2 regions of the Clostridium cellulovorans 743B genome follow, and region 2 is predicted to be linked to the other one. Evidence: predicted binding sites of a transcription regulator. Region 2 holds the regulator's gene; the other holds the start of a gene.
The links. Region 2 encodes LexA, which represses DNA repair genes until DNA is damaged. Its sites were predicted from a motif close to CNAACANNTGTTNG; they were not measured.

Region 1 (12,634 bases), 1.2 Mb from region 2:
TGTAATAGGTGCCCATGTTATTTCTGAATCTGGTGCCGTTACATCTGAATAACCAATCTCATATCTTAATTGGTTTCTTTCTTTGTGCATAACATTAATACAAGCAATTAAAGATGGGGAATTTGTTGTTTTAGCTGTAATCCAATAGAAAGTATTAAAAATACTATCTCTTTGGTGTTGTGCTTCTGGTGCCCCTAATACAGAAGACACTTTGTTAATTGCATCATAAGATACCCAAATGAAGCCATCACTATTATATACATTGGTATTTGTATTCGGATCTACTCCCCAAGTACTTCCCCATGAATTTGCTATTTTAAATGCTCCCTTTTCTCCAACATCCATTTGTCCATTGCTATTTATATCTACCCATATATTATCGTTATAGCCAACTACAATCATACCATGTCCATTAGTTCCACTATAATCTTCAATATATGCACAAGCTCTTCCAACATATTTATCATCTTCACTAGTTAAATCATTATTCGATATAGGTTTATATTTCCAATCTAAAATATCTGTAGTAATCTCAAAAATATATCCATTACTTATTAGTTGTTTAACTTTAGTTAAAGAATCATCTGTTTCATTTTGTATTGGCGTATCTGTTCCATCAGAAATTCTTTCATATCCAGCTTTATCAGCTTTAAAATTCAATGCATTTTTCCAAACATTCTCATTTGTAGCCCATTCTAAGTAATCCTTTTGTGTAATATTGTTTCCATTATACGGGAAATCTTTCCAAGTAGCTATACCTTGCTCTAGAAAAAGCCTATATGCACTAACTTCAGAACTTCCACTATTTACACCTCCATTTATAAGGTTATATGTCCATTTTGGTGAAAACTTCTTTGAATCATCAGTATCATTCTTTACGTCCCACCCTCTTGCCATAGCTGTCATATAAGTAGCTTGATAATATGTAGTTGCAAATGAAGCGCAACTTCCTATTTCTCCTTGGCTACGGATTTCAGGAAAAAATGGAAGTTCTGAATTGTCCACACTATTTGGAAGATACGAAGCCTCAATAGTCGTAGAAGTACTACTTTCTCCTGTAATACTTTCTACTGCAGCACTTTCTGTTGTAGAACCACTAGTTGCTGTAGCATTAGCTGTTGCCTTAGCTGTTATTCCTCCACTTGTTGTATCTGCAATAACTTCATCTCCAACTTTTACCGCCTTACTTTCGTCAATTTTGCTTAATCCCTTTTTTTCTCTTACTTCATTGCTTCTCTCTAAACCTAGTTTATTTGGAAGAATAACTTTTGATCTAATCATATTCTCTTCCATCCACTGCTTTTCTTCTTCTGTAAGTGGTTTTGCTCCATTAACGTGTCCATCGTTTTCAACTGCCATTTGAGTTTCTTCAGTTTCTTGCTTGTCCACATTTGTTGTTGCTAAAACACCTTGAAAGTTTGAGAATACTATTGAGAATACAATTGTATATATTCCCAAAACTTTTGTTAATTTTTTAACATTTTTCATTAATGTACCTCCACATAAAAAATAAATTTGTACTGCTGAAAAAAATTTTATCCAATACATTATATAGTAATAATATTGTTTTTATTGTTTATTTTTATTTAAATTATATATATATTGTATAAATTTAATTCATTTTACATTCTATCATCGACTTATTCCTGGGTAAAGCGATATTCTAATTTGTTTATAAATTCGTTATATAATTGTATTTTTATACTAGTTTTTCAATATAATATCTACGTCACAAATCTGAATTGTAAAAAATTGAATATCTAATTATCGAAGACTTGTACATTACTTGCCGATGATATCTTCACTTCAAACTACTACTTCTAATATACAAATAACAAAAGGACTGCAGCACTAGTTATTCACTTCGTGCCACAGCCCTAATCAGCAGTAATTTATTTACTTGTATTCATCTACAACAAAGTCTGATATCATAGAAAACATTACATATTCAACTCTTCTTTTAAATTCACTAGAAACCGGTGGCATTTCAAAGCCGTAATATACCTTTCCAATTCCAGCAGCTCTATCATTATACCAATTTAAAAAATCGTCTAATTTTTCATCAGTTATTGCGTAGGATTTTTTATTACCATTTGTCAGATATATAGTCAATAAAACATCGTTGCTAGTATCGGCTTTTACATTTACTGCGCAGGAGTCACTTAGATTTGTCCCATCTATTGTTGTAGCTGTTATTGTTGCGGTTCCGCTTGCTACTGCTGTAATCTTACCAGTAGAATCAACTGTTGCTACTGATGGATTACTTGATGTCCAAATAACCTTCTTATTAGTGGCATTATCTGGTGTCACTGTAGCCAATAAAGTAGCACTTTGTCCACTAATCAAGTCCAATGTCTTGTTATTTAAAGCTATTCCACTAATTAAAATTATCGGTTGCTTTACAGTTACAGTGCAAGAAGTAGTTAAATTAGAGCCATCTTCAGTTGTAGCTGTTATTTTTGCAGTTCCAACTGCTACTGCAGTAACATTACCAGTTGAATCAACTGTTGCTACAGCTGGATTGTCTGATTTCCATAATAAATTCTTATTTGCAGCATTATAAGGTTCTACTGATGCAAATAACTGTTCTTTATCACCAATATTCAATGTGTCTACTGTTTTATTTAATGTAACATTACTAACACTAATAGCTTCCATCATTTCTAATTCATCAATAGAGCTATGAACTTGTCCATCATTGGCGGTTATGTTAATTCTATAATACCTATACTTGGTATTATTAGAAAAAGTAAATTCTCGCTTTTCACCTATACTATCGTCCCAATCTAGCTGATCAATTCTACTATCTATAACTGTCCAGTTTTCATTATCATTAGACCCCTCAAAGGTCCAAGATTTAGGTGAAGAATTATTATCTGGTGCAGTCCTGCTTTTAATAGTATACTTATTTACCTTTTTTTCATTTCCAACTCCAAAGTCTACCTTTAACCACCCTGCTACTGATCCACTAACAGTAGCCCAACAGTTTCCATTAATGCCCTCATAGGGTATATCAAGATTTCTGTTAAATGCTTTCCATGCAATATAATCCACACTCCAGTCACTACTGGAACTAACAGTAACTCCATCTGTTGTATATCCATTCATTTTAGGAATTAAGTTCTCACTATATGTAGTAGTTCCAGTTGTTCCTTCAGCCATAGCATTAGTATAAGTTCCTAAGAACATTCCTAAGAACATAATTAATGCAATGGCTAATTTGTTTATTTTTTTACTTTTCATCATTTTTCCTCCCGTTATATCCATAATTTTATATTATTTACACTTTAAAGTATAAAGATAGTTTTCTTCCTTTTCAACGAAAATGATTTTCTATGATTCTACATATATCTACAGATTCCCAGTAGCCTTAGCCCCTCTTCTATTTATTTATTTATTTATTTATTTATTTATTTGTATAAGTTCCAATAATGTTTCTACCTTTAATCTGCTAGTCCTCATCACTTTTATAAAAGTAACGTAAACTTTTAATCAGGATATATAGCCCTTAGCAATAAACTTTAAATAATAGAATCTCGTATATAATTAGATATTTCATAATATACTATCAATAGACACAAACGAACACTTGTTCTTTTGAAAATATTAGGCTATAATAAAGTTATTAAAATACAAAGATTGGTGATTTAATTATGGAAATAAGTGAAAAGCTAAGAATTTTATCTGGAGCAGCTAAATACGATGTATCCTGCTCATCCTCTGGTTCAAATAGAAGTCCAAAAAAGGGAGCCATTGGTTCTGTTTCCCCAAGCGGTATATGCCATAGCTTTACCCCAGATGGAAGATGTATATCTCTGCTTAAAATACTATTAACAAATTACTGCATATATGATTGCTCCTATTGTATCAATAGAAAATCTAATGATATTGAAAGAGCCTCCTTCACTCCAGAAGAAGTTGTAAACATAACTATGAACTTTTACAGACGTAACTACATAGAAGGCTTATTCTTGAGTTCTTCAATTATTAATAATGCAAACTTCACCATGGAACTGCTAATAAAAGTAGTAGAAAAACTAAGGAATGAGCATAATTTCGGAGGCTATATTCACCTAAAAGCTATTCCTGGAGCAGATGAAGCTCTTATACAAAAGGCTGGCTCTCTTGCAGATAGAATGAGTGTGAATTTAGAATTACCTTCATCAAATTCGCTAAAGCTATTAGCCCCTGATAAAAGTAAAACTGATATTTTGAAGCCAATGGGAGATATAAAGAGGAATATTGCTATCAATAGATATGAGCGTAAAAAGTATAGAAATTCACCTATATTTGTACCTGGTGGACAAAGCACTCAGCTTATCGTTGGAGCTACAAAGGAAAGCGATTTAAATATACTAAATCTTTCAGAAAACTTATACAACAAATTTGATTTAAAAAGGGTTTATTATTCTGCCTATATTCCAGTTAACACTGGGAAAAATCTTCCTGAGCTTAAAGCCCCTCCAACCCTTAGAGAGCATAGGTTATACCAAGGGGATTGGCTTTTACGAGTTTATGGCTTCAAGGCTGAAGAATTGTTAAACGAAAAGAACCCTAATTTTGATATAAACTTTGACCCTAAAACCACTTATGCTTTAAATAATATGGATTTATTTCCTGTTGAAATCAACAAAGCACCTTATAAAACCCTTATAAGAATTCCTGGAATCGGAATACGAGGAGCTCAAAAAATAGTAAGCGCCCGTAGAGTTAATTCCTTAGATTTTTGCGACTTAAAGAAGCTTGGGGTAGTCCTTAAACGAGCTCAATATTTCATTACCTGCAAAGGCAAATACTATGGTCAAGTTGCTTTTGATGATGTAGCTATAAAAAAAGTCCTTACTCCTAGAATCGATTTAAATCTAGTGGATCAAGAGGTAGAGCAATTAAGCTTTTTTGATAATACCGATATCTTCGACAGTACATTTTTAAACAACGACCTAAGCAATACTAATTTTATTGAGGATAACAGCAGTAAACTACTCCTTCCTAAGGGCTCTTCAACTAATAAATTGCTACTATTAAATGATAAATCCAGTTCATTAACAGGTGAATTATAGAACTCCTTCTTTAAATAATTATAACAACATTCTAATTACAATTAGGATTATCCTTATAGATATTCAAAATAAAGACTTTTATTATCCATAAAAGTTTTTATTGATACAACTATTTGATGTTAATAAATTTAGTAATAGGCTGAGGATTGGCTCTGTTTATCTATAGGTCACAGAAGGTTTTCTTAAAAATATAACTTATAGGAGGTTTTTCTAGTTTGAAAGAATTTATATATGATAATAGCTTTGAAGGATTACTTACGGCTGTTTTTTATGCTTATAGCTGCAAAGAAGAAGCTATCATAACAAAAAATAGGGATTATCTTCCCTCTTTGCTTACTGAGATTTCAGAGATATCAACTGAATATGATAAATTTGATAGAGTCTATAAAAGTATAGTAGAAAAACTTGATAATGATACCTTGATGAATGTTTATCATTTGTATCTTAGTGATATTCCCAAATCTGATACTCTCATACTAAACTATATCAAGCTTTGCTATAAGTATGGTACCAGAATAAATTTAGCAAAAAACAATGATGTTATAATTTTAGTTGATAAATACACAAGAAGAGTTTTTGGTGAAGCTCATCTATTAACAGGTCTTGTGAGGTTTCAAGAAATTGCTCCACTTAGCTTTTATGCTTCAATAGAACCTAATCACAATGTTTTGCCATTGATAATAGATCATTTTACAAATAGGTTTTCTGATCAAAATTTTATAATTCACGATTTAAAAAGAGAACTAGCCATTATATACAATAAGAAATCTGCTATTATAAGTAATTTAACAAAAGATGAAGCAAAAGCCTTAGAAGCTTTCACAGGCAACGATGGATTTGAAGGCCTTTGGAAAACCTTTTATAATTCTGTTAATATAGAAGAACGTAAAAACCCTAGACTCCAAGCCCGCTTGATGCCTAGACGGTATTGGAAGCATCTTACGGAACTTAAATAAAAAAATCCACCGCAGCATTGCTTCTGCTGTAGTGGATTTTCTTAATTTAATGTAAAAAACATTATTTATTTGAAAATGAAAATTTATTAAATCTGTACTTTACAGTAAAGCAAAATTATAAATGCTTAACTATCTAACAAAGCTAGGGAACAAAAATCAAAAATTGTAAGGAAAGTATCGTTATAAATAATTAGCTAACTGGTTATATATATAATCTATTTCATTTACAATTTCCTCTGGCCTTAAATTTCTATCCTTAATGAAACTATAGTCCAAGCTATTTTTTCTTAGCTTATCAAGCCAATCAATTACTTCCTTACTAGAATAATCACCTTTTCGCATCATAATATCATAGATTAAAGCGTATTCATTATTTATCCTAGTATCAAAAACAACTGGATCATCAGTATTTATAGTTACAATTACCTTTTCCTTCTCAGGTGAACTTAAATTGCTGATATAGTAATCCTCGAAAGATTTGAATTCTCCGATTATCAAATTTGATGTAGGGTTGGTCTCAACGATGATTTGCCTATCCCCTATTTTTTTAATCATTATTTCTTGAATTCGTTTGTAGTTTTCTATTGTATCCTTGTCGATATTTATAGTAACATTTTTGTCTAATTCCTTGATAAAATATTTGCACTGCATCGCTTTATAAATCATTTGTGATGACCATATAATATTGTTGAAGTCATCCTCTACAAATTCAGCATTACCTTTGCAAGGTTCATTCATAATATAATATTTCTTTTTAGTGTATTTCTGCAATGCACATACTTTTCTATCTTTCTCCATAACTACATTAGTATAGCAGCCTTTATTCATAAGCTTCATATAATAAGCTTTGTACAATTCTCTTACATTAACACTTTCTGTGAAGCCAAATATGTACTCTACTGCATCATAAATTCGCTGTTCCAGTAATGATATACTGTCTAAATCAATCTTTTCCTCTATTAAAAGATTCCATTGCCACAATAAATTATCTAGATATTCTCCAGCATTAATGCAGACTACTTGGTTAAATTCTGCCCATTTATCTATATTTATTCCCAGGGCAATAGCATGTCCTAATCTATCTGCAGATTTATAATTAAATAGCTCAATTGTTTCATCTATATGCCTTAAGCCACTTAGTAAATCCCTAAACTCCTCACCAACATGATTAGTAAAGCCTATTTGCTTTAGATAGCTTCCTTTTCTACTATTTCGGTTTTTTATGGCGTCTATGCTTCTTAAATAATTAAAAGCTTCTCTAAAAGCATAGGGCTCTGCTTCATTCTCTTTACTTGCTGTATCTACTCCTACTAAATAGTAGTCTAGCAAATCTATATTACACCTAAGTTCCCCTATAATTTTTGCCTGCTGTAAATATTCCTTTTGTTGATTAAATAAATAATCTAAACAATTATTCTTTAATTCATCATCATAGGCACATTTATCCTTGTTCTTATCTTTCCGTTTAATAAAATGAAATACGATACCCATAAGTGGAACTTCTTTATATTCACCATTGCCAAAGCCGCCTTCTTTCAATACTCTCTTGTATTGCTGAAAAATATCCATCAAAAGTTTTACTACTGCTTCTTTGTCACTGCTGATTCCCAATCTTATCTCAAACTTTTTAATGTTTTGGCTTTTAGTTTGACTATAAAAACTCTCATAAATATAGTTTTTTATTTCAATTAAACTTTGCCTTTTATAAAAATCTTGAAATGTATCAAGGCCCTTACCTGAGGATGGCCCTTGTACAATTTGCCTATAAACTATGTTTTTAAACTTAACATAATGCCAAAATAATTTCTTAAAGCACTGATCCTTATCGGTTTCCCAAGAGTTATTGTCAATGTACTTCATAGCTTCAAAAACTAATGCTTGCTCTGGCAAAACTATTCCTTGAAATTTATATTTTAATATTATATCTTCATTTTTTATATGATAAAACTCTTCAAATAACCCTGTTAATATATCCTCTGACAATATTGCGTTTGTTACTTTACTAGTAGCCTTGCCTTTTCCTTCATACGGCGTATCTATATGAGAATTGTGGACAAGATTACTTTCCCAGAGCATAACTTCTCCTTCATAAGAATCATCTATATCCCCTTTCTTTATCATACCTAGATATAAATCGAATTTTTTAGTTATTCTATAGATTGCTTCTTGTATAGCTTCTATAGAAATACTATCGTCTTCATCAAAGCTATATTCTTCATCTTGTATATGCCTTAGTACCTTACTTATTATCAAGGTTATCATTTCATCGTCAATAACCTTTTCTATGAACTGAGAAAAATCCTTAATTATCCCACTTCTTTTATACTCTCGTAAATACATAGCTAATAATATACGAAGCAATCTAAATAAATACACGCTTTTTTCAAAGTTTATTTTTCCATAGCTGTAGTTGTTTTTTAGCTGTGCAAATATGCTTTGTCCTTTATTCTTTCCACTTTTAGAATTTGTTTTTGGAAAATTACGATTCATCAAGGTTGTCCATAAAGCTGTAAAACTTTTACTTGCAACTACATGCATATGTAATTCCGCTGTTCCTTTTTCAAGAACCTTCTCTAGCAGCGAATCTGTAGTATATAGCAAGGTGTCCCACAAAACCATGTCCGAGATATTAGTTAGCCCTTTACTTATAAGATAAGCTCCTATTAAAACATCTACATCCATCATCTGTTTTAATATATACCACTGAAATTTATTATTAGTCTTACTGCCAACTTCAAGAGACTTACTATTTGAACTGGATATATAATCATATCTTTCACTATATTCCTTTTCATTTCCATCGATATATAGTTGTCCACTTCTTATCTTAAAAAAATCATTGGCTATCTCTTTACATAGACTAAAATAATAATCCTCTCTAGGCTTTTTATTATATTCTGCTCTCCACTCCATGTTAGCGATTAGGTTAAAGCTATCTAGTTTTATCCCTATCATACCTTCTCGTAATTCGTTATATAGTTCCTTTAAACACTCTAAATGATCATCCTTATTAAATTCCTCATCTATAAAGTTAGGGTTTACAAAAGAATATTCGGAATTCAAAACAGCAGTTTTTAGCTTTGTCTTTTGATATAAAAATGCACTATTTATGCTATTCATTTATTTTTTCTTTTAACTCCTTATCATAAAACTAAAAGCTCATTTTCGTAGGTTGATATAAACTCTTCATTATCAGGTGTAGCAACTTCCTTTAATAAATTTATCTTATCCATATTTCCTATTCTGTACCATCTTCCAATTAAAATCTTTGAAATTCCATACATCTTTTCTTTAAAATTATTCTTATCAATGTCTTTGCATATATTTACGACCTCTTCATCAGAAGTAACCTGTTTTAGTACACCTATGGCATTTTCTTTAAATGGTTCCCTTATAACAGACCTGCGTAAAAATTCACTTACCATAAATTCTATTTTACCTGGCTCATCAAGCTTTGATTTTTTATTTCTATTTACGATAACTGGTTTAAGGATAAACTGCTCTGATAATTTTGATTTCTTATTTACAATAATTGGTTCAAGAATACGACTCTCTGATAATGAGTCGTTAGATATTAACGGAATCTCAGAATTATTTATAACTGAATTTAATTTATCTTGTAATTCTGTATACTCAGCTAATCCTATAACTGGCTCTACTGATTTATTTTTATTAATCCTGTTATAGAATTTTTGATTTACTTCCTTTATACTCTGAATTAATTCTACAGCCTTCTCAGATGTGATACTGTTTCCTGATGTTTGTATTTTATAAGTTAAATACTCAGCTATGATTGTATTAATTTTAACTAATTCCTTCCTCATGTTTTGCCAATCTTCTGATTCTGCATATGTTAAAATTTCATTGAAGGTTCCATCACCGAAAACCTCATCATTCCTCAATGAATTTACTATATCTTTAATCTCCCTACATCTTTGAGAAACACTCTTCTTAGAGTTATCACTTGCTGTTAATATTTCGTTACATACTAGATGATATCTTGAGGTTTTCAATATCTCCTCTAAACCACGAACTCTATAATATTCTTGTTCTTGGCTCTCAAGAATTTCATGAACTATATTATCAGTATTTTCATGATCAAAGAATATACCAATTCCTCTTTCAGAATAGTTTTCTGCAATGGTATTTATAGTATTTAACTTATCTCTAATATCTGAAATTAAATAATAATCTAATTTATTAATGTTAAATATACCTTCTATAAATCTTGATTTTTCTTTTACTTCATCAGCTGAAATAGCTTTAATAATACTTAAAGCTACTGCTTTAAGCCTATTTCTAATATCTGCATGTACTTTTCTATCTCTTATTATCAATGGTAAACATACCTTATATAACCTTTGGAAATAGTAGAAATCATAAAAATATTTAAAATCTATTGAATTATAACTTATATAATCTTCAGATCTCTTATATATACATATATTTTTAAAACTCCATGTTTTTTCATCTTCTTTTATTTTACTTCCAAGGAATACCTTAGCTAAGTCATAAAATAATTGAATAAAAGCACACTTATCCTTATTTAATTTTTCCATTTTTCGATTTTCTTTTAAAGCTGATATCGTAAGTAGGCTTGTAGATACATTAAAGTTAAAATACTCATAATAATCACTACCTGTTAGGATTAATCGGTTTCCATTAATTTCTAAGGTGGAGTGATTTTTATTTAACTTTAAGATATCTCGAATATCAAAGCCATCGTTATTGTTAACAAGCTCTATATTGCTATTATAAAAAGCTTCAAATAACTTAGTGTACATATTGTAGTTATTAAGATAAATTTCTTGATAATCTCCATAGCCGAAAAACTTACTAGAAGTGCTGCTAACAACCTGTAATTTAGGTTTATCGAGACCATCACAGATTTCTTCTAACTTATAATATAAATTTATTAATCCTCTTGGATTTCCACTCAGAATATACGCATAATCAAATGCTTTTAATTCCTTGAGGTCTTTCCTATGTTCAGAACTATTTTGTAACTTTAAAATTAACTCATTATATGAATTGTTATCTGCTACATCTAAATGATATCCATCATATGGTCTTCTTGTCTCATTTTTATCTAGATTAAGTTCTTCAATTTTTTTTACTATACTACTTACATCAATCAGCGGTTCTATAAAATACTTCAGTAAACTGCTCTTTTCATATTCTCCAGTAGTCTGTTCATCACTTTTCCCTTTATTTACTTCTATTATCAATATTTTATCAATCAATTCATATAATTTTGGCATTTTACCCTTACCAAAAGGTGTAAAATGCAACCTGTCCATAAGTTCCAAATCTTTCAACTCAAACCTATACTTATATGGCAATACCTTGCCTAATATATCATCAGCACGTCTTACTATATTATTAAATATAGTATTGTTATTATTAGCTTTAGTGTCTTTCTCTAACTGACTTGGAATGTTGCTCTTTTTCCATAAATCTATAATTAAAGATTCACTAAAGGTAGCATAATCACCCAAAACTATACAAACTATATTAGGGTGACTTAAATAATTTAATATTAACTCTAATATCTCAGGCCCTTTCTCAGGACACAAATCTACGTCATCAAAAGTTATAAAAATCATTGGTTCATTGATTCCAGAATCATCACTGCTCTTACAGCTTCCTCTCTTCACATTACATAGCTCTTCTATAAATTCTCTAAAGGATTTTTCTAAATTTCTATCAGCACTACTTATTTTTTCATTTATCTTATCATACTCATACCTACTTTCAGTAATAGCTGATAAGTTTTCCCGATAAAACTTTCTTGAATGGATATAATTTGTTTTTAATTCTTCATATTTCGTATATAAACCATCGTTTTTTATATCATTACAATAATTAATATTTTGAGAATTATCCTTTTTCCATTTCTCTATATCATTTTCAAAGCTATAAATTATCCACCCTAAAGCGTTATCTTCTACATTAAATTTTGATGGATCGATTATATTTAAAATAGAATCTAAGTTTTTTTCAGAGTTATTATTTCTTAATGAATTATAAATGGTTAACGCTACTGAGGTTTTTCCTGAACCCCTTCCCCCTAATATTGAAATAACATTATTAGGTCTTTCTTTATCTCTAATTTTATCTTTACTTGCACATTCTTTTTCTTCACGCTCTGCATTTCCTCTGAATTTTTGTATCTGAGCTTCAATTCCAGCTAATATCGCTCTTCTTTCCTTAGGCAAATTATCAATACTTAATTTGCCTGACCCTATCATGTCCATAGCCATCTTCCCCCATAAAATTCTATTATTATCTAAATTATATTATACTTTTAAACCCTATTCCATCAATATGTTGATGGTTTATTGTAAATTATGTTAGAATTAATCGAAATATTAAAGACAGGAGGATAATTATGAAATTTTTAGATGTATTACAAGAAGCTGTTTATGATATTATTGGATTTATACTTCCATGACTAATTACTATTCCATTTATAATGCTCGTAATAAACAGCAATTTCTCTTATAGCTCTATATATTATTTATATCTTGATATAAGCAACTTTAAAGGATTATTACAATCAATGAACCTTCCATTAACCTACTATATTCCAATATTAATCGTAGCCTATATAATTGG
Region 2 (12,634 bases):
TACCTAATGTGGCATTGACTACTGATTTAATAATAGGGTTCCCTGGAGAAACTGAAGAAGATGTTGAAGAGGTTATTTCTTTGGTTAAAGAAGTTAGATATGATTCTGCATTTACATTCTTATATTCTCCTAGAAAAGGAACTCCTGCAGCAGAACTTCCAGATCAAATTCCAGAAGATATAAAGCATAGAAGATTCAATGCTCTTGTAGATGAATTAAATAAAATCGGTGCAGAAATAAGTAAAGAATATGATGGAAAAGTTGTAGAAGTATTGGTTGAAGGACCAAGTAAAAATGATGACAATAAGTTAATGGGAAGAACTAGAACAGGAAAGTTAGTTAATTTTACTGGTAATCCTGAGAATATAGGAAAGCTTATCAATGTTAAAATAACAAAAACACAAGCATTTTCATTACTTGGTGAAGAAATATAAACTTTAATTAAAAGAATTAAGCTCTTATTGAGAGAAAATGCTCTGGAGAAAGAGCAAATACTCTTAATAAGGGCATTTCTCTTAAGGTAGAAATTATTCTTTTGATAAGAAGCCTAATAATATAAGTCAATTTAAGTTGCTACATTACATTTATATACCAAAGGTGAAATAAAGGTGGCTTCTTTATTGGAACGTATATATTTTATAGGAGAAGTTTCTACTTCATAAAAGACTTCTTTAACAACTGAAAGGATGAGATTTCAATGGCATTAACCCCAATGATGCAACAGTATTTACAGATAAAAGAAGAAAATCCACAGTGTATTCTATTTTTTAGATTAGGCGATTTCTACGAAATGTTTTTCGAGGATGCCAAAATTGCATCAAGAGAACTTGAATTAGTTCTAACCGGAAGAGATTGCGGATTAGAAGAACGTGCTCCAATGTGTGGTATTCCATATCATGCTGCTAATGTCTACATAAGTAAGCTAGTGTCAAGAGGATATAAAGTTGGTATTTGTGAGCAACTTGAAGACCCAAGTGTGGCTAAAGGAATTGTAAAAAGGGGTATTGTTAAGGTATATACTCCAGGAACTTATATCGAGGGTAATTTCCTTGAAGATAGAAAAAATAATTATATTATGAGTATATATTTTTCAGTAGATAAATTTTATATAGCTTTTTCTGATATTTCTACAGGTGAATTTAGTAGTTCATATTTTAATTATGATGTACCTATGTTATTAAGCGAGATATCAAAGTATAATCCTTCAGAAATAATAATTCATGAGGAAATAAAAGAAGAAGTAATTGCGGCAATAAAAGAAAGATTTTCTGTAACATTTACTAATGAGAATTTAGATTTTTACATGTCAGGTTATAAAGAAAATGTAGAGAGTTATTTTAAGGATTATAATATAGATGAAAAACCAATTGGCTTGGCTTATAGTATTAATTCGATAATAAGATATATTAAGGAAACTCAAAAGGCAGATTTAAGCCATATTAATACTTTGAATATATATGAAATAGAGGATTTTCTTTCGATAGATATCAATACTAGAAAAAATTTGGAACTCACAGAAACTCAAAGAGATAAAACGAAAAAAGGTTCTTTACTGTGGGTATTAGACAAGACTAGTACTGCTATGGGAGCTAGAGAACTTAGAAAATGGATTGATCAGCCTTTAATAAATAAAAATGCTATAGAACTAAGGTTAGAGGCAGTTGCTGAATTAGTATCTAACTTATCGCTTCAAGAAGAACTTAAAGTCTTATTAAAAGATATTTACGATATTGAAAGGCTTGTAGGAAAAGTATCTTCTAAAAGTGTTAATGCAAAAGAGTTATTATCAATAAAATCGTCTATAAGTAAGATTCCAGCTATAAAAACTCTGCTAAAACAATGTACTTCCTCGTATCTTCAAGAAATATATAATAATTTAGATGAATTATCAGATATCGAAGAATTGTTAGAAAAATCAATTGATGAAAGTCCTGCTATTACATTAAAAGAAGGTAACCTTATTAAAGAAGGTTATAATTCGGAAATTGATCAATTAAAAGTTGCTAAAAAAGATGGTAAGCTATGGCTTTCAGAGCTTGAAGCAAGGGAAAAAGAGACTACAGGAATAAAATCTTTAAAGGTAAGCTTTAATAAGGTTTTTGGTTACTACATTGAAGTAACCAAGACAAATTTAAATATGGTTCCAGAGCATAGGTATATAAGAAAACAAACCCTTGCTAATTGTGAAAGATATATAACTGATGAGCTTAAAAAGATGGAGGATATCATATTAGGTGCTGAAGAAAAGCTTATCTCACTGGAGTACGATGTATTTGTTGAAGTTAGAGAACTAGTTTTAAAAGAAGTCTTAAGAATGCAGCAATCAGCGCGATTAATTGCTACCATAGATTGTTTAAATTCTCTAGCTATTGTTGCATTAGAGAATAACTATACAAGGCCAGCAATTGATGTCAGTGGTATTATTAATATAAAAGAGGGAAGACATCCAGTTGTTGAAAAACTTCTTCCTACAGGAAATTTTATAAGTAATTCAATTTCATTAGATAGAGAAGAAAATCAACTTCTGATAATAACAGGGCCTAATATGGGCGGTAAATCAACATATATGAGACAATGTGCTCTTATAACTATTATGGCGCAGATAGGCAGTTTTGTTCCTGCTGAAAGTGCTACTATAGGAATATGTGATAAGGTGTTTACAAGAATAGGGGCATCTGATGATTTAGCTGGTGGTAAAAGTACTTTCATGGTAGAAATGTGGGAAGTAGCAAATATTTTAAATAACGCTACCAATAATAGCTTAGTGCTTTTAGACGAAGTTGGAAGAGGCACAAGTACTTATGATGGTTTAAGCATTGCTTGGGCAGTGATAGAATTCTTAACAACAAACAAGAATGTAAAATGTAAAACTTTATTCGCCACACATTATCATGAACTTACAAAGCTTGAAGCAGAGTTTAGCGGTGTTAAAAATTATTCTGTAGGTGTAAAAAAGATAGGTGAAGAGATTATATTTCTCCACAAAATAGTAAAAGGTGCGGCTGATGAATCTTATGGTATAGAAGTAGCAAGACTAGCGGGACTTCCACAAGCAGTACTTGATAGATCAAAAGAAATTCTTATGAAATTAGAGGAAGAAAACTTAGAAGAAAAAGATATCACTAAGAGAACTTCAGAAGTTAAATTGGTAGAAGCTGCGGTTGTTATAGAGAAAGTTGAAAAGAACATTGAAGTAATAGAAACACCTAATGTTGAAATTGAAAAACTACCTGGAAAAGAGGTAGCAAAAAAACAAGAGAAACCAGTTCAGATGGATTTTTATGAAATAACAAGAAGGTCTTTTGTAGATGAAATAAGTAGATTGGATTTAATGAATATGACACCATTGGATGCTATGACAAAGCTAAATGAACTTATAAAGAAATCGAAGGATCTTTTATAGAGGTGATAATCGTTGAAAAGAATTAACCTTTTAGATAATAATACCTCCAATAAAATTGCAGCAGGAGAAGTTGTTGAGAGGCCATTATCTGTAGTAAAAGAGATGATGGAAAACAGCATAGATTCTGGAGCAACTAAAATTACAATAGAAATTTTAGATGGAGGAGAAACACTGATAAGAATTACTGATGATGGCAGTGGTATACATCCAGAGGATGTGGAGAAGGCTTTTTTACCACATGCAACAAGTAAGATAGAAACTATTGATGATTTATATAAGTTGAAGTCTTTAGGCTTTAGAGGAGAAGCTTTAGCAAGTATCGCATCAGTAGCTAAAGTAAATTTAAAGACTAAAATTGGAAGTGAAGATTTTGGTACAGAAATCGAAATCCATGGAGGAGAAATAAAATATTTAAATAGTTGTGGCTGTAATAAAGGTACTGTAATAGAGGTGAGGGATATTTTTTACAATGTACCAGCTAGAAAAAAGTTTCTTAAGTCAAAACAAAGAGAAGCTGCTCTTATTTCGGATATAGTTAGTAGAATTGCGTTAGCATACCCTAATATATCCTTTAAGTTTTTTAGCAATAACAAAAATGTTCTTACAACCTTTGGAACAGGACAATTAACTGATACTATTAGAAACATATATGGTAAGAATGTCGTAGAGAACCTAAGTTTTTTTGAAGGTCATGGTGATATTGTATCTATATATGGATATATCGGAAATTCAGAATTATCAAGAGGAAGCAGGAACAACCAAAGTATATTTGTAAATAATAGATTTATAAAGAATAAACTTATTGCTACAGCTGTGGAGAATGCTGTTAAGTCATTTTTTATGGTTAATAAGTATCCGTTTTTTATAATATTTCTAGATATCTATCCTGAGTTTTTAGATGTCAATGTGCATCCTACTAAGGCTGAAATTAAGTTTCAAGATGAAAGTCGTATATTTAAAATAGTTTTTGACACTATTCATAAGGTTGTTAGAGATCTTGTTAAGGATGATTTTCTAGAAACAGATAAGGAAGAAATTAATGAGAAGCCTATAATGCAAGTTAAGCTTCCGGTTGACTTAAAGGCGCCTGAGATTCCAACGGAAGTTCTTGTTAATAGTAATAATAAGAATCCTAAGGAAAACAATTATCTGGATTATCAGATATTACAGAATGATAAAAGCCAAGAAACCCAAAAACAAGATAACATAAGGATTGATAGTGCACAAGAAAAGGATACTTTGTGGAATACTACCATAAGCCAAGATGTTAATAGTGAAATTGCAGTAAAAGAGAATGAAATAAATACTTCTTACAATAAGTCTAGTGTAGAAGAATCAGTAGCTAAAGTTTCTATAGAAAAAGAAGAAGTAAATGATTTTACAAATTCGGAAATTAAACCTGTAGAAAAATTCCCGATGATGAGGATAATAGGTCAGTATTCAAATACTTATATACTGATGGAAGGTTATGACGGTTTATATTTAGTAGATCAACATGCTGCTCACGAAAAAATTATTTTTGAGAAATATATTAAAGAGATGAAATTATCTAAGGTAGTTTCTCAGATTTTGATGTTGCCAGAGGTAATAGAGATGACTCCATATGATTTTTCGATTTATAAGGAAAACCATGAAATGTTTACTAAAGCTGGTTTTTTAATTGAAGACTTTGGAGAGAATACTGTTTCTGTAAGAGAGGTTCCTGTTTTTCTTGGCAGACCAGTGGTAAAAGAATTGTTCACTAATATACTAGATAATTTAAAGAACTATGGAAGTGGATCAACTTTAGAGGTAAAATATTATAAGATAGCTACTCTTGCATGTAAGAGTGCTATTAAAGCAAATGATAATCTTGATATTCGTGAAATGATAGCATTAATTGAGGAATTAAGATTTATTGATGAACCATTCAATTGTCCTCATGGAAGACCGACTATTATTAAGATGACTAACAATGAAATTGAAAAACGATTCAAAAGGATTCAGTAGGTGGTTAAAAAGGTGAAAGATTTAATTATTCTCACAGGACCTACAGCTGTAGGAAAAACTAATATATCTATAAGGTTGGCAAAACAATTAGATGGTGAAATTGTATCAGCTGATTCTATGCAAATATATAAGGGGATGGATGTAGGTTCAGCAAAGATTTCAAAAGAAGAAATGCAAGGAATTCCTCATCATATGATAGATATTGTCGCTCCTGACGAAAGTTTCAGCGTTTCTGATTTCAAAGAAAGAGCTGAAGAAGCTATTGAAGACATTATTTCTAGGGGGAAGATGCCAATAGTAGTTGGTGGAACAGGGCTGTATATAAATTCACTTATATATAATTATGATTTTGCTTGCACGGATAAAGATCTCCAGTATAGAGAGCATCTTCAAAGTCTTGCAGAGCTTCATGGTAAGGAATATGTTCATTCTATGCTTAAAGAGGTGGATAGTGCATCTTATGAAAGATTGTATCCAAATGACTTAAAGAGGGTTATAAGAGCTTTAGAGGTTTTTAAAGTCACAGGTAAAACTCTTAATGAATACAATCAAGAAAATCAAGCTGTTCTTTATGACATTCCATATAACGTGCATTATTTTGTTATAAATATGAATCGTGAAGAATTGTATAGGAGGATAGATCAAAGGGTTGACATAATGCTTGATTATGGGCTAGTTGATGAAGTTATAAAACTTAAGGAAAAAGGTTATACTTCCAATATGCAATCAATGAAGGGAATAGGATATAAAGAGATATTAGATTATTTAGATGGAAAAATGTCTTATGATGAAGCTGTATATTTAATAAAAAAAGGTAGCAGAAATTACGCTAAACGACAACTTACGTGGTTTAGAAAAGAAGAGAGAGCTTTTTGGCTAAGTAAAGAAGATTTTGAAGATGAAAATGATATAATTGACAAAATACTTTTTATAACTGCTAATAAATAAAAGGGTTTTAAGTAAATTTATAGAATTACTAACTTATAAGGAGCGTGAATATACTATGAATAAGACAACAAATAATTTACAAGACATATTTCTAAATAGCGCAAGAAAAGGTAGAGTTTGCGTGATAATTCATCTTACTAATGGTTTCCAATTAAAAGGATACGTTAAAGGATTTGATAGTTTTACTGTTATCTTAGATAGTGATGGAAAACAAATGATGATCTATAAACATGCGATTTCAACAATAACTCCAGGAAAACCTTTATTATTCACAAATGAAGGATTTAATGAATAAAAATAGTAAAAAGAACAGCAGTGTTGCTTGTTCTTTTTTTATGTGCTAATATATCTAAGGTGCATGAAGGGAGGAAAAGGTTCATGTTAGAAGCCACAAAAGTTAAACTTCAAAAAGAATTCAATATTAAAAAAGAGGCAATCGATCTTTATGAAAAAGCAATACGCGATGTTGAAGAGCAATTTGCTTTTTATGATGAAATTCGAGAATATAATCAGCTTAAGGTACTTAGAGCTTTTCAAGAAGAGAGAATATCAGATAGCCATTTTACTAATAGTAGCGGTTATGGATATGATGATATAGGTAGGGACTCTTTAGATAAGGTTTATGCAAGAATATTTAATACCGAAGCAGCTCTTGTAAGACCACATTTTGTAAATGGTACTCATGCAATTGGAGCAGCGCTGTTTGGTAATTTAAGACCTAATGATACTATGTTATCTGTTTGCGGTAAGCCGTATGATACTCTTCATAATATAATTGGAATATCTTCAAAGAAAAACATTGGATCTTTGAAAGAATATGGTGTCAATTATAAGCAGCTAGATTTGACTGTAGAAAATAAAGTGGATTTAGAAGCAATTAAAGAAACATTAATAGCTGATAAATCAATAAAGTTAGTACATATCCAACGTTCGACAGGTTATGGTTGGAGAAGAGCATTACTTGTTTCAGATATAGAAGAGATAGTTACCACTGTAAAATCTATAAACAAGGATATAATATGCTTTGTAGATAATTGTTATGGTGAATTCACTGATATAGTTGAGCCTACTGATGTTGGAGTAGACTTGGTTGCAGGTTCTCTTATAAAAAATATAGGAGGCGGTATTGCCCCAACTGGAGGATATATAGCAGGAAAAGCTGAGTATGTTAATCAGGCAGCTTATAGACTTACTATCCCTGGGATTGGTGGGGAATGTGGTTCAACCTTTGGTGTTATGAGATCATTATACCAAGGATTATTCTTAGCACCACATGTTACTATAGAGGCTATAAAATCTTCAGTATTTGCTGCTAGACTTATGGAACTTGCAGGGTTTGAAGTTTTGCCTAGCTATACGGATAAACGTAGCGATATAATACAAGCTATAAAATTCAATTCAAAGGATAAGTTAATTAAATTCTGTAAGGGGATACAAAAAGGTTCGCCTATTGATTCCTTTGTAGAATGTGAACCATGGGATATGCCTGGATATGAGGACCAAGTTATTATGGCAGCAGGTGCCTTTGTACAAGGAGCATCAATAGAATTATCTGCTGATGCACCAATAAGGGAGCCATTTATTGCTTATCTTCAGGGTGGACTTACTTTTGATCATGGGAAAATTGGTGTACTTATATCATTGTCTAATATTTTATAGCTATATGTTTCTATTTTTTAATGCAGAAAGTGCGTAAAAAATAAATTTAATACTAAAACATACCCCCTTATAGTAATAATCAAGAACTATTGCTATAAGGGGGTATATAGATTTTAGAACTATTCAATTTTAAAAATAAATTTTATTTATAGTTTCTAAATATCCCTGCAAGCTTTCCAAGTATAGTACAACTATTAACTATAATAGGGGATAAAAGCTTGTTTTCAGGTTGAAGTCTTATATGATTTTCTTCTCTATAAAAAGTTTTAATTGTAGCTTCACCTTCGATCATAGCAACAACTATATCTCCATTGTTTGCAGTGTTTTGCTTTTCAATTATAGCAAGATCACCATCGCGTATTCCAGCCTCAACCATACTCTCACCAGATACTTTTAGCATAAAAAGTTCTTTATTAGATTTTATAAATTGTGATGGAATAGTAAAAGTATCTTCAATGTCTTCAAAAGCTAATATAGGATTACCAGCTGTAACTTTACCTATAATAGGGATAGAAAGCATTTCTACTTTATTCTCTTTTAATAATTCTATAGCTCTTGGCTTTGAAGGATCTCTCCTAATATAACCACGTTTTTCTAACCTCTCTAAATGACCATGAACAGTAGAGGTTGAACTTAAACCAACTGCTGTACATATTTCTCTAACAGAAGGTGGATAACCTCTTTCTGCTGAAACAGATTTTATGTAATTATAAATTTCCATCTGCTTGTTGTTTTTTTCAACCATTATTTTCACCTCTCAATTAATTGAATTATAACATAGGTAAGATAAAATGACAAACTAATGTTCTGTATTTAGTTTAATATAATTTGGAGTTGTTGAAAATTAATACAACATATTGTAAAATTAAGCTAACTACGAAAGAGGATATGATTATATAAATTATTAATATCTATAAAAATCTTTTTATTAGGATAATGATGTCGGTTTTCGGAAACCTATAAAATATGTAGGTAAAATATTTGAATTTATGAGGTGATTTAATGGATTTAGCTGAGAAAACTATTAGTGAAGAAACGATCTATGAAGGAAAAATAATAAAGTTAAGAAAGCAAAAGGTAGTATTACCTAATGGAAACACTGCAGATAGGGAAATAGTTAATCATCCTGGTGGAGTGGCTATTTTAGCTTTTAAAGATGAAAATACAGTGATTTTTGTTGAGCAGTATAGAAAACCAATAGATAAGGTTACACTAGAATTGCCAGCTGGTAAAATTGAAAAAGGTGAGGATATAAAATTAACTGCTCTAAGAGAATTAGAAGAAGAAACTGGTTATAAATCAAATGATATAACTTATCTTGGAAAAGTATTAGCTTCTCCTGGATTTTGTGATGAATATATACATATTTTCAAAGCTGAGAATCTATACAATGGTAAAGCAGGTTGTTTAGATGAAGATGAGTTTGTAAATGTGCATTATCACTCTTTAGAGGAAGTACAAAAAATGATAAAAGAAGGCATTATCGAAGATGCAAAAACAATTTGTGCATTTGGCTATATAAGGTAATAATATTATTTGCTCTAACATAGATATTAAAATATAAAATATGTTAGGAGCGATAATATGGGAATAAAAAAATTTGATGCATATATAAATAACCATATTAAAGAAAATAAATGGTTGTATCTACTTAGCTTATTATGCATTTGCACTGGAATAGTTCTTGGTATATATAGTGTAAACTATATGGATGATATATTAAAAAAACAATTATGTGCTTACATATCAAATTTTTCTTCTGCTAATGATAAAATTAGCAATATGAATGTCTTTGTTGAATCTTTAAAAAATAATATACCTTTTATACTTCTTATTTGGTTTACAGGACTCACTATTATTGGAGTTCCTTTTATACTGATAATACAACTTATAAAAGGCTTTACATTAGGTTTTACATTCAGTTTTTTTGTTAATGCATTTAGGAGTAAGGGGATTTTATTTTCGCTTTTTGGTATATTACCACAAAATTTAATTTTTGTTGGATTGATGATTTTTACATCGGTGGTAGCTATGAATTTTTCTCTTGCATTGCTCAAAGAAAAAAATGCTTGGAGAGTTAATGTAATTAAGAAGATAAATAAATATACAAGAAATTTAATTGTTATACTCTTATTGATGTGTGTAGGTGCATTTATAGAGAGTTTTGTATCCTCATATCTTTTAAAATTAATAAAATTATGAATAAGAATAACTTTATTGCTTTAGTTATTCTTTTCTTTAAATGCTTTATGATTATTTTATTTTTAGGATACATACTTCCAAAAGTTTTTAATACATATTTAGAACATTTTACTGAGAATACGCGGAATGGGGATTTGTTTGTCATCAGTAAGCAAAATAGAGATATAATTAGCTATGTTATATATTATATTAAGAGTTATTTTTATTAATACTATTGATATAGCTGTATCATTAAACTGAAGATTTGAATTATATAGAACTAGATAAGTTACTTAAGGATATACAAATATACTAAAAGGTGAGGGAGCAGTATAAAATGAAATACAATGTAGTAATGGAAAGTGCAAGTTATATAAAGGATATAGTTAATGAAGAATTAGAAATAGGCATTATTTTAGGTTCTGGACTTGGTAGTTTAGCTTCAGAGGTAATTAACGCTAAAGTGGTAAGTTATTCGGATATTCCTAACTTTCCAGTTTCAACAGTACAAGGTCATGCAGGGCAATTTGTAATAGGGGAGTTATGTGGAAAAAAAGTTATCATGATGCAAGGAAGATTTCATTATTATGAGGGTAATCCAATGGCGGTTACAGCATTACCTGTTTATGTTATGAAAGAACTTGGTATTAAAACTTTGATAGTTACTAATGCTGCTGGTGGAGTTAACACTGAATTTAAACCAGGCAACCTTATGATAATAAAGGACCATATAAATTTCTCTGGAGTTAATCCTCTAATAGGAGAAAATGATGATGAAATAGGTCCTCGTTTCCCAGATATGTCCGTAGCTTATTCAAAGGAACTTATTGAAATAGTCAAGAAAGCTGCTAAAGAAACTAACATTGATATGGTTGAAGGTACATATGTTATGATGAGTGGACCGAGCTATGAAACACCAGCAGAAATTAGAATGCTTAGGATAGTAGGTGGAGATGCGGTAGGTATGTCTACGGTTCCAGAGGCAATTGCTGCGTCACATTGTGGCATAAAGACTATAGGAATATCTTGTATAACGAATATGGCAGCAGGGATATTAGATGTACCACTTAATCATCAAGAGGTAATGGAAACTTCAGCTATGGTTAAGGAACAATTCATAAGCTTAATAAAGAAGACATTAGAATTGCTTTAATTCTTATTCTTAATACAGCATATAGGAGATAACTAATATGAGAATGTACGATTTAATAGCAAAAAAACAAGCAGGATTTGAGCTTAGTAAAGAAGAAATCAATTATTTTATTGAAGGATATACAAAGGGTACAATACCAGATTATCAAGTATCAGCACTTTTGATGGCTATATACTTTAAAAAGATGAATGAAAGAGAAACTGCAGATTTGACCATGGCAATGGTAAATTCTGGAGATGTCTTGGATTTATCTATGATTGAAGGTGTTAAAGTTGATAAGCATAGTACTGGAGGAGTAGGAGATACTACAACTCTTGTATTAACTCCTATGGTAGCTGCGTTAGGAATTCCAGTGGCTAAAATGTCTGGAAGAGGACTAGGTCATACTGGTGGAACTATAGATAAACTTGAAACATTTAAAGGTTTTTCGGTTGAAATGTCAAAAGAAAAGTTTATTGAAGATGTTAATAACATTAAGATAGCCGTTGTTGGTCAAACGGCAGATTTAGTACCAGCAGATAAGAAATTGTATGCCCTAAGAGATGTAACTTCTACAGTAGAAAATATTTCATTAATCGCTTCTAGTATTATGAGTAAAAAAATCGCCTCTGGAGCAGATGCAATAGTGCTTGATGTAAAAGTTGGTGATGGTGCCTTCATGAAGAGTTATGAAGATGCTAAAAATTTAGGTGAGGCTATGGTCTCTATTGGTGATAATGTTGGAAGAAGAACAATAGCTGTTATATCTGATATGGATCAACCTTTAGGTTTGGCTGTAGGAAATGCCCTTGAGGTAAAAGAAGCAATAGAAACTTTAAAGGGCAATGGACCTAAAGACTTATTTGAACTTTGCTTAACATTAGGATCTAATATGGTAATGTTAGCGAATGAATCGTTAACTGAAGCAAAAGCTAGAGAAATGCTATTAGAGACGATAACTTCTGGAGCTGCGATAGCTAAATTAAAAGAATTTATTGCTGCTCAGGGTGGAGATGTCTCTTGTATAGATGATATAAACTTACTTCCAAAAGCTCAGCATATAATTGAGGTTAAAAGTGATAAAGAGGGCTATGTATCTAAGATACACGCACAAGAAATTGGAGTAGTTGCTATGAAACTAGGCGCTGGTCGTGAGACAAAAGAAAGTGTTATCGATTTAGCTGTTGGGGTAGTGTTAAATAAAAAGAGAAATGATTATGTAGAGGTTGGAGATACATTAGCATATATCCATGCTAATTCATTAGAATTAGGTTCTAAGCTAAAAGAGGAATTAGCTTCTTGTTATGAAATATCAAAGGAAT

Region 1: CLOCEL_RS04930 (putative DNA modification/repair radical SAM protein) is a predicted target of LexA. The motif match lies at 3,583-3,596, and genes of this name have one in related genera.

The regions. Positions count from the first base shown of each region.
Region 1 covers NC_014393.1:1,188,632-1,201,265, reverse strand. The annotation lists gene CLOCEL_RS04940 (chitobiase/beta-hexosaminidase C-terminal domain-containing protein) at 1-1,488, opposite strand, end outside; gene CLOCEL_RS04935 (Ig-like domain-containing protein) at 1,897-3,243, opposite strand; gene CLOCEL_RS04930 (putative DNA modification/repair radical SAM protein) at 3,654-5,060, shown strand; gene CLOCEL_RS04925 (TIGR03915 family putative DNA repair protein) at 5,276-6,016, shown strand; gene CLOCEL_RS04920 (amidohydrolase family protein) at 6,197-9,136, opposite strand; gene CLOCEL_RS04915 (hypothetical protein) at 9,160-12,273, opposite strand; gene CLOCEL_RS04910 (hypothetical protein) at 12,579-12,634, shown strand, end outside.
Region 2 covers NC_014393.1:2,433,042-2,445,675, forward strand. The annotation lists gene miaB (tRNA (N6-isopentenyl adenosine(37)-C2)-methylthiotransferase MiaB) at 1-434, shown strand, start outside; gene mutS (DNA mismatch repair protein MutS) at 698-3,403, shown strand; gene mutL (DNA mismatch repair endonuclease MutL) at 3,416-5,392, shown strand; gene miaA (tRNA (adenosine(37)-N6)-dimethylallyltransferase MiaA) at 5,405-6,340, shown strand; gene hfq (RNA chaperone Hfq) at 6,396-6,635, shown strand; gene CLOCEL_RS10225 (methionine gamma-lyase family protein) at 6,719-7,999, shown strand; gene lexA (transcriptional repressor LexA) at 8,142-8,744, opposite strand; gene CLOCEL_RS10235 (NUDIX hydrolase) at 9,002-9,526, shown strand; gene spoIIM (stage II sporulation protein M) at 9,584-10,201, shown strand; gene CLOCEL_RS10245 (purine-nucleoside phosphorylase) at 10,518-11,333, shown strand; gene CLOCEL_RS10250 (pyrimidine-nucleoside phosphorylase) at 11,371-12,634, shown strand, end outside.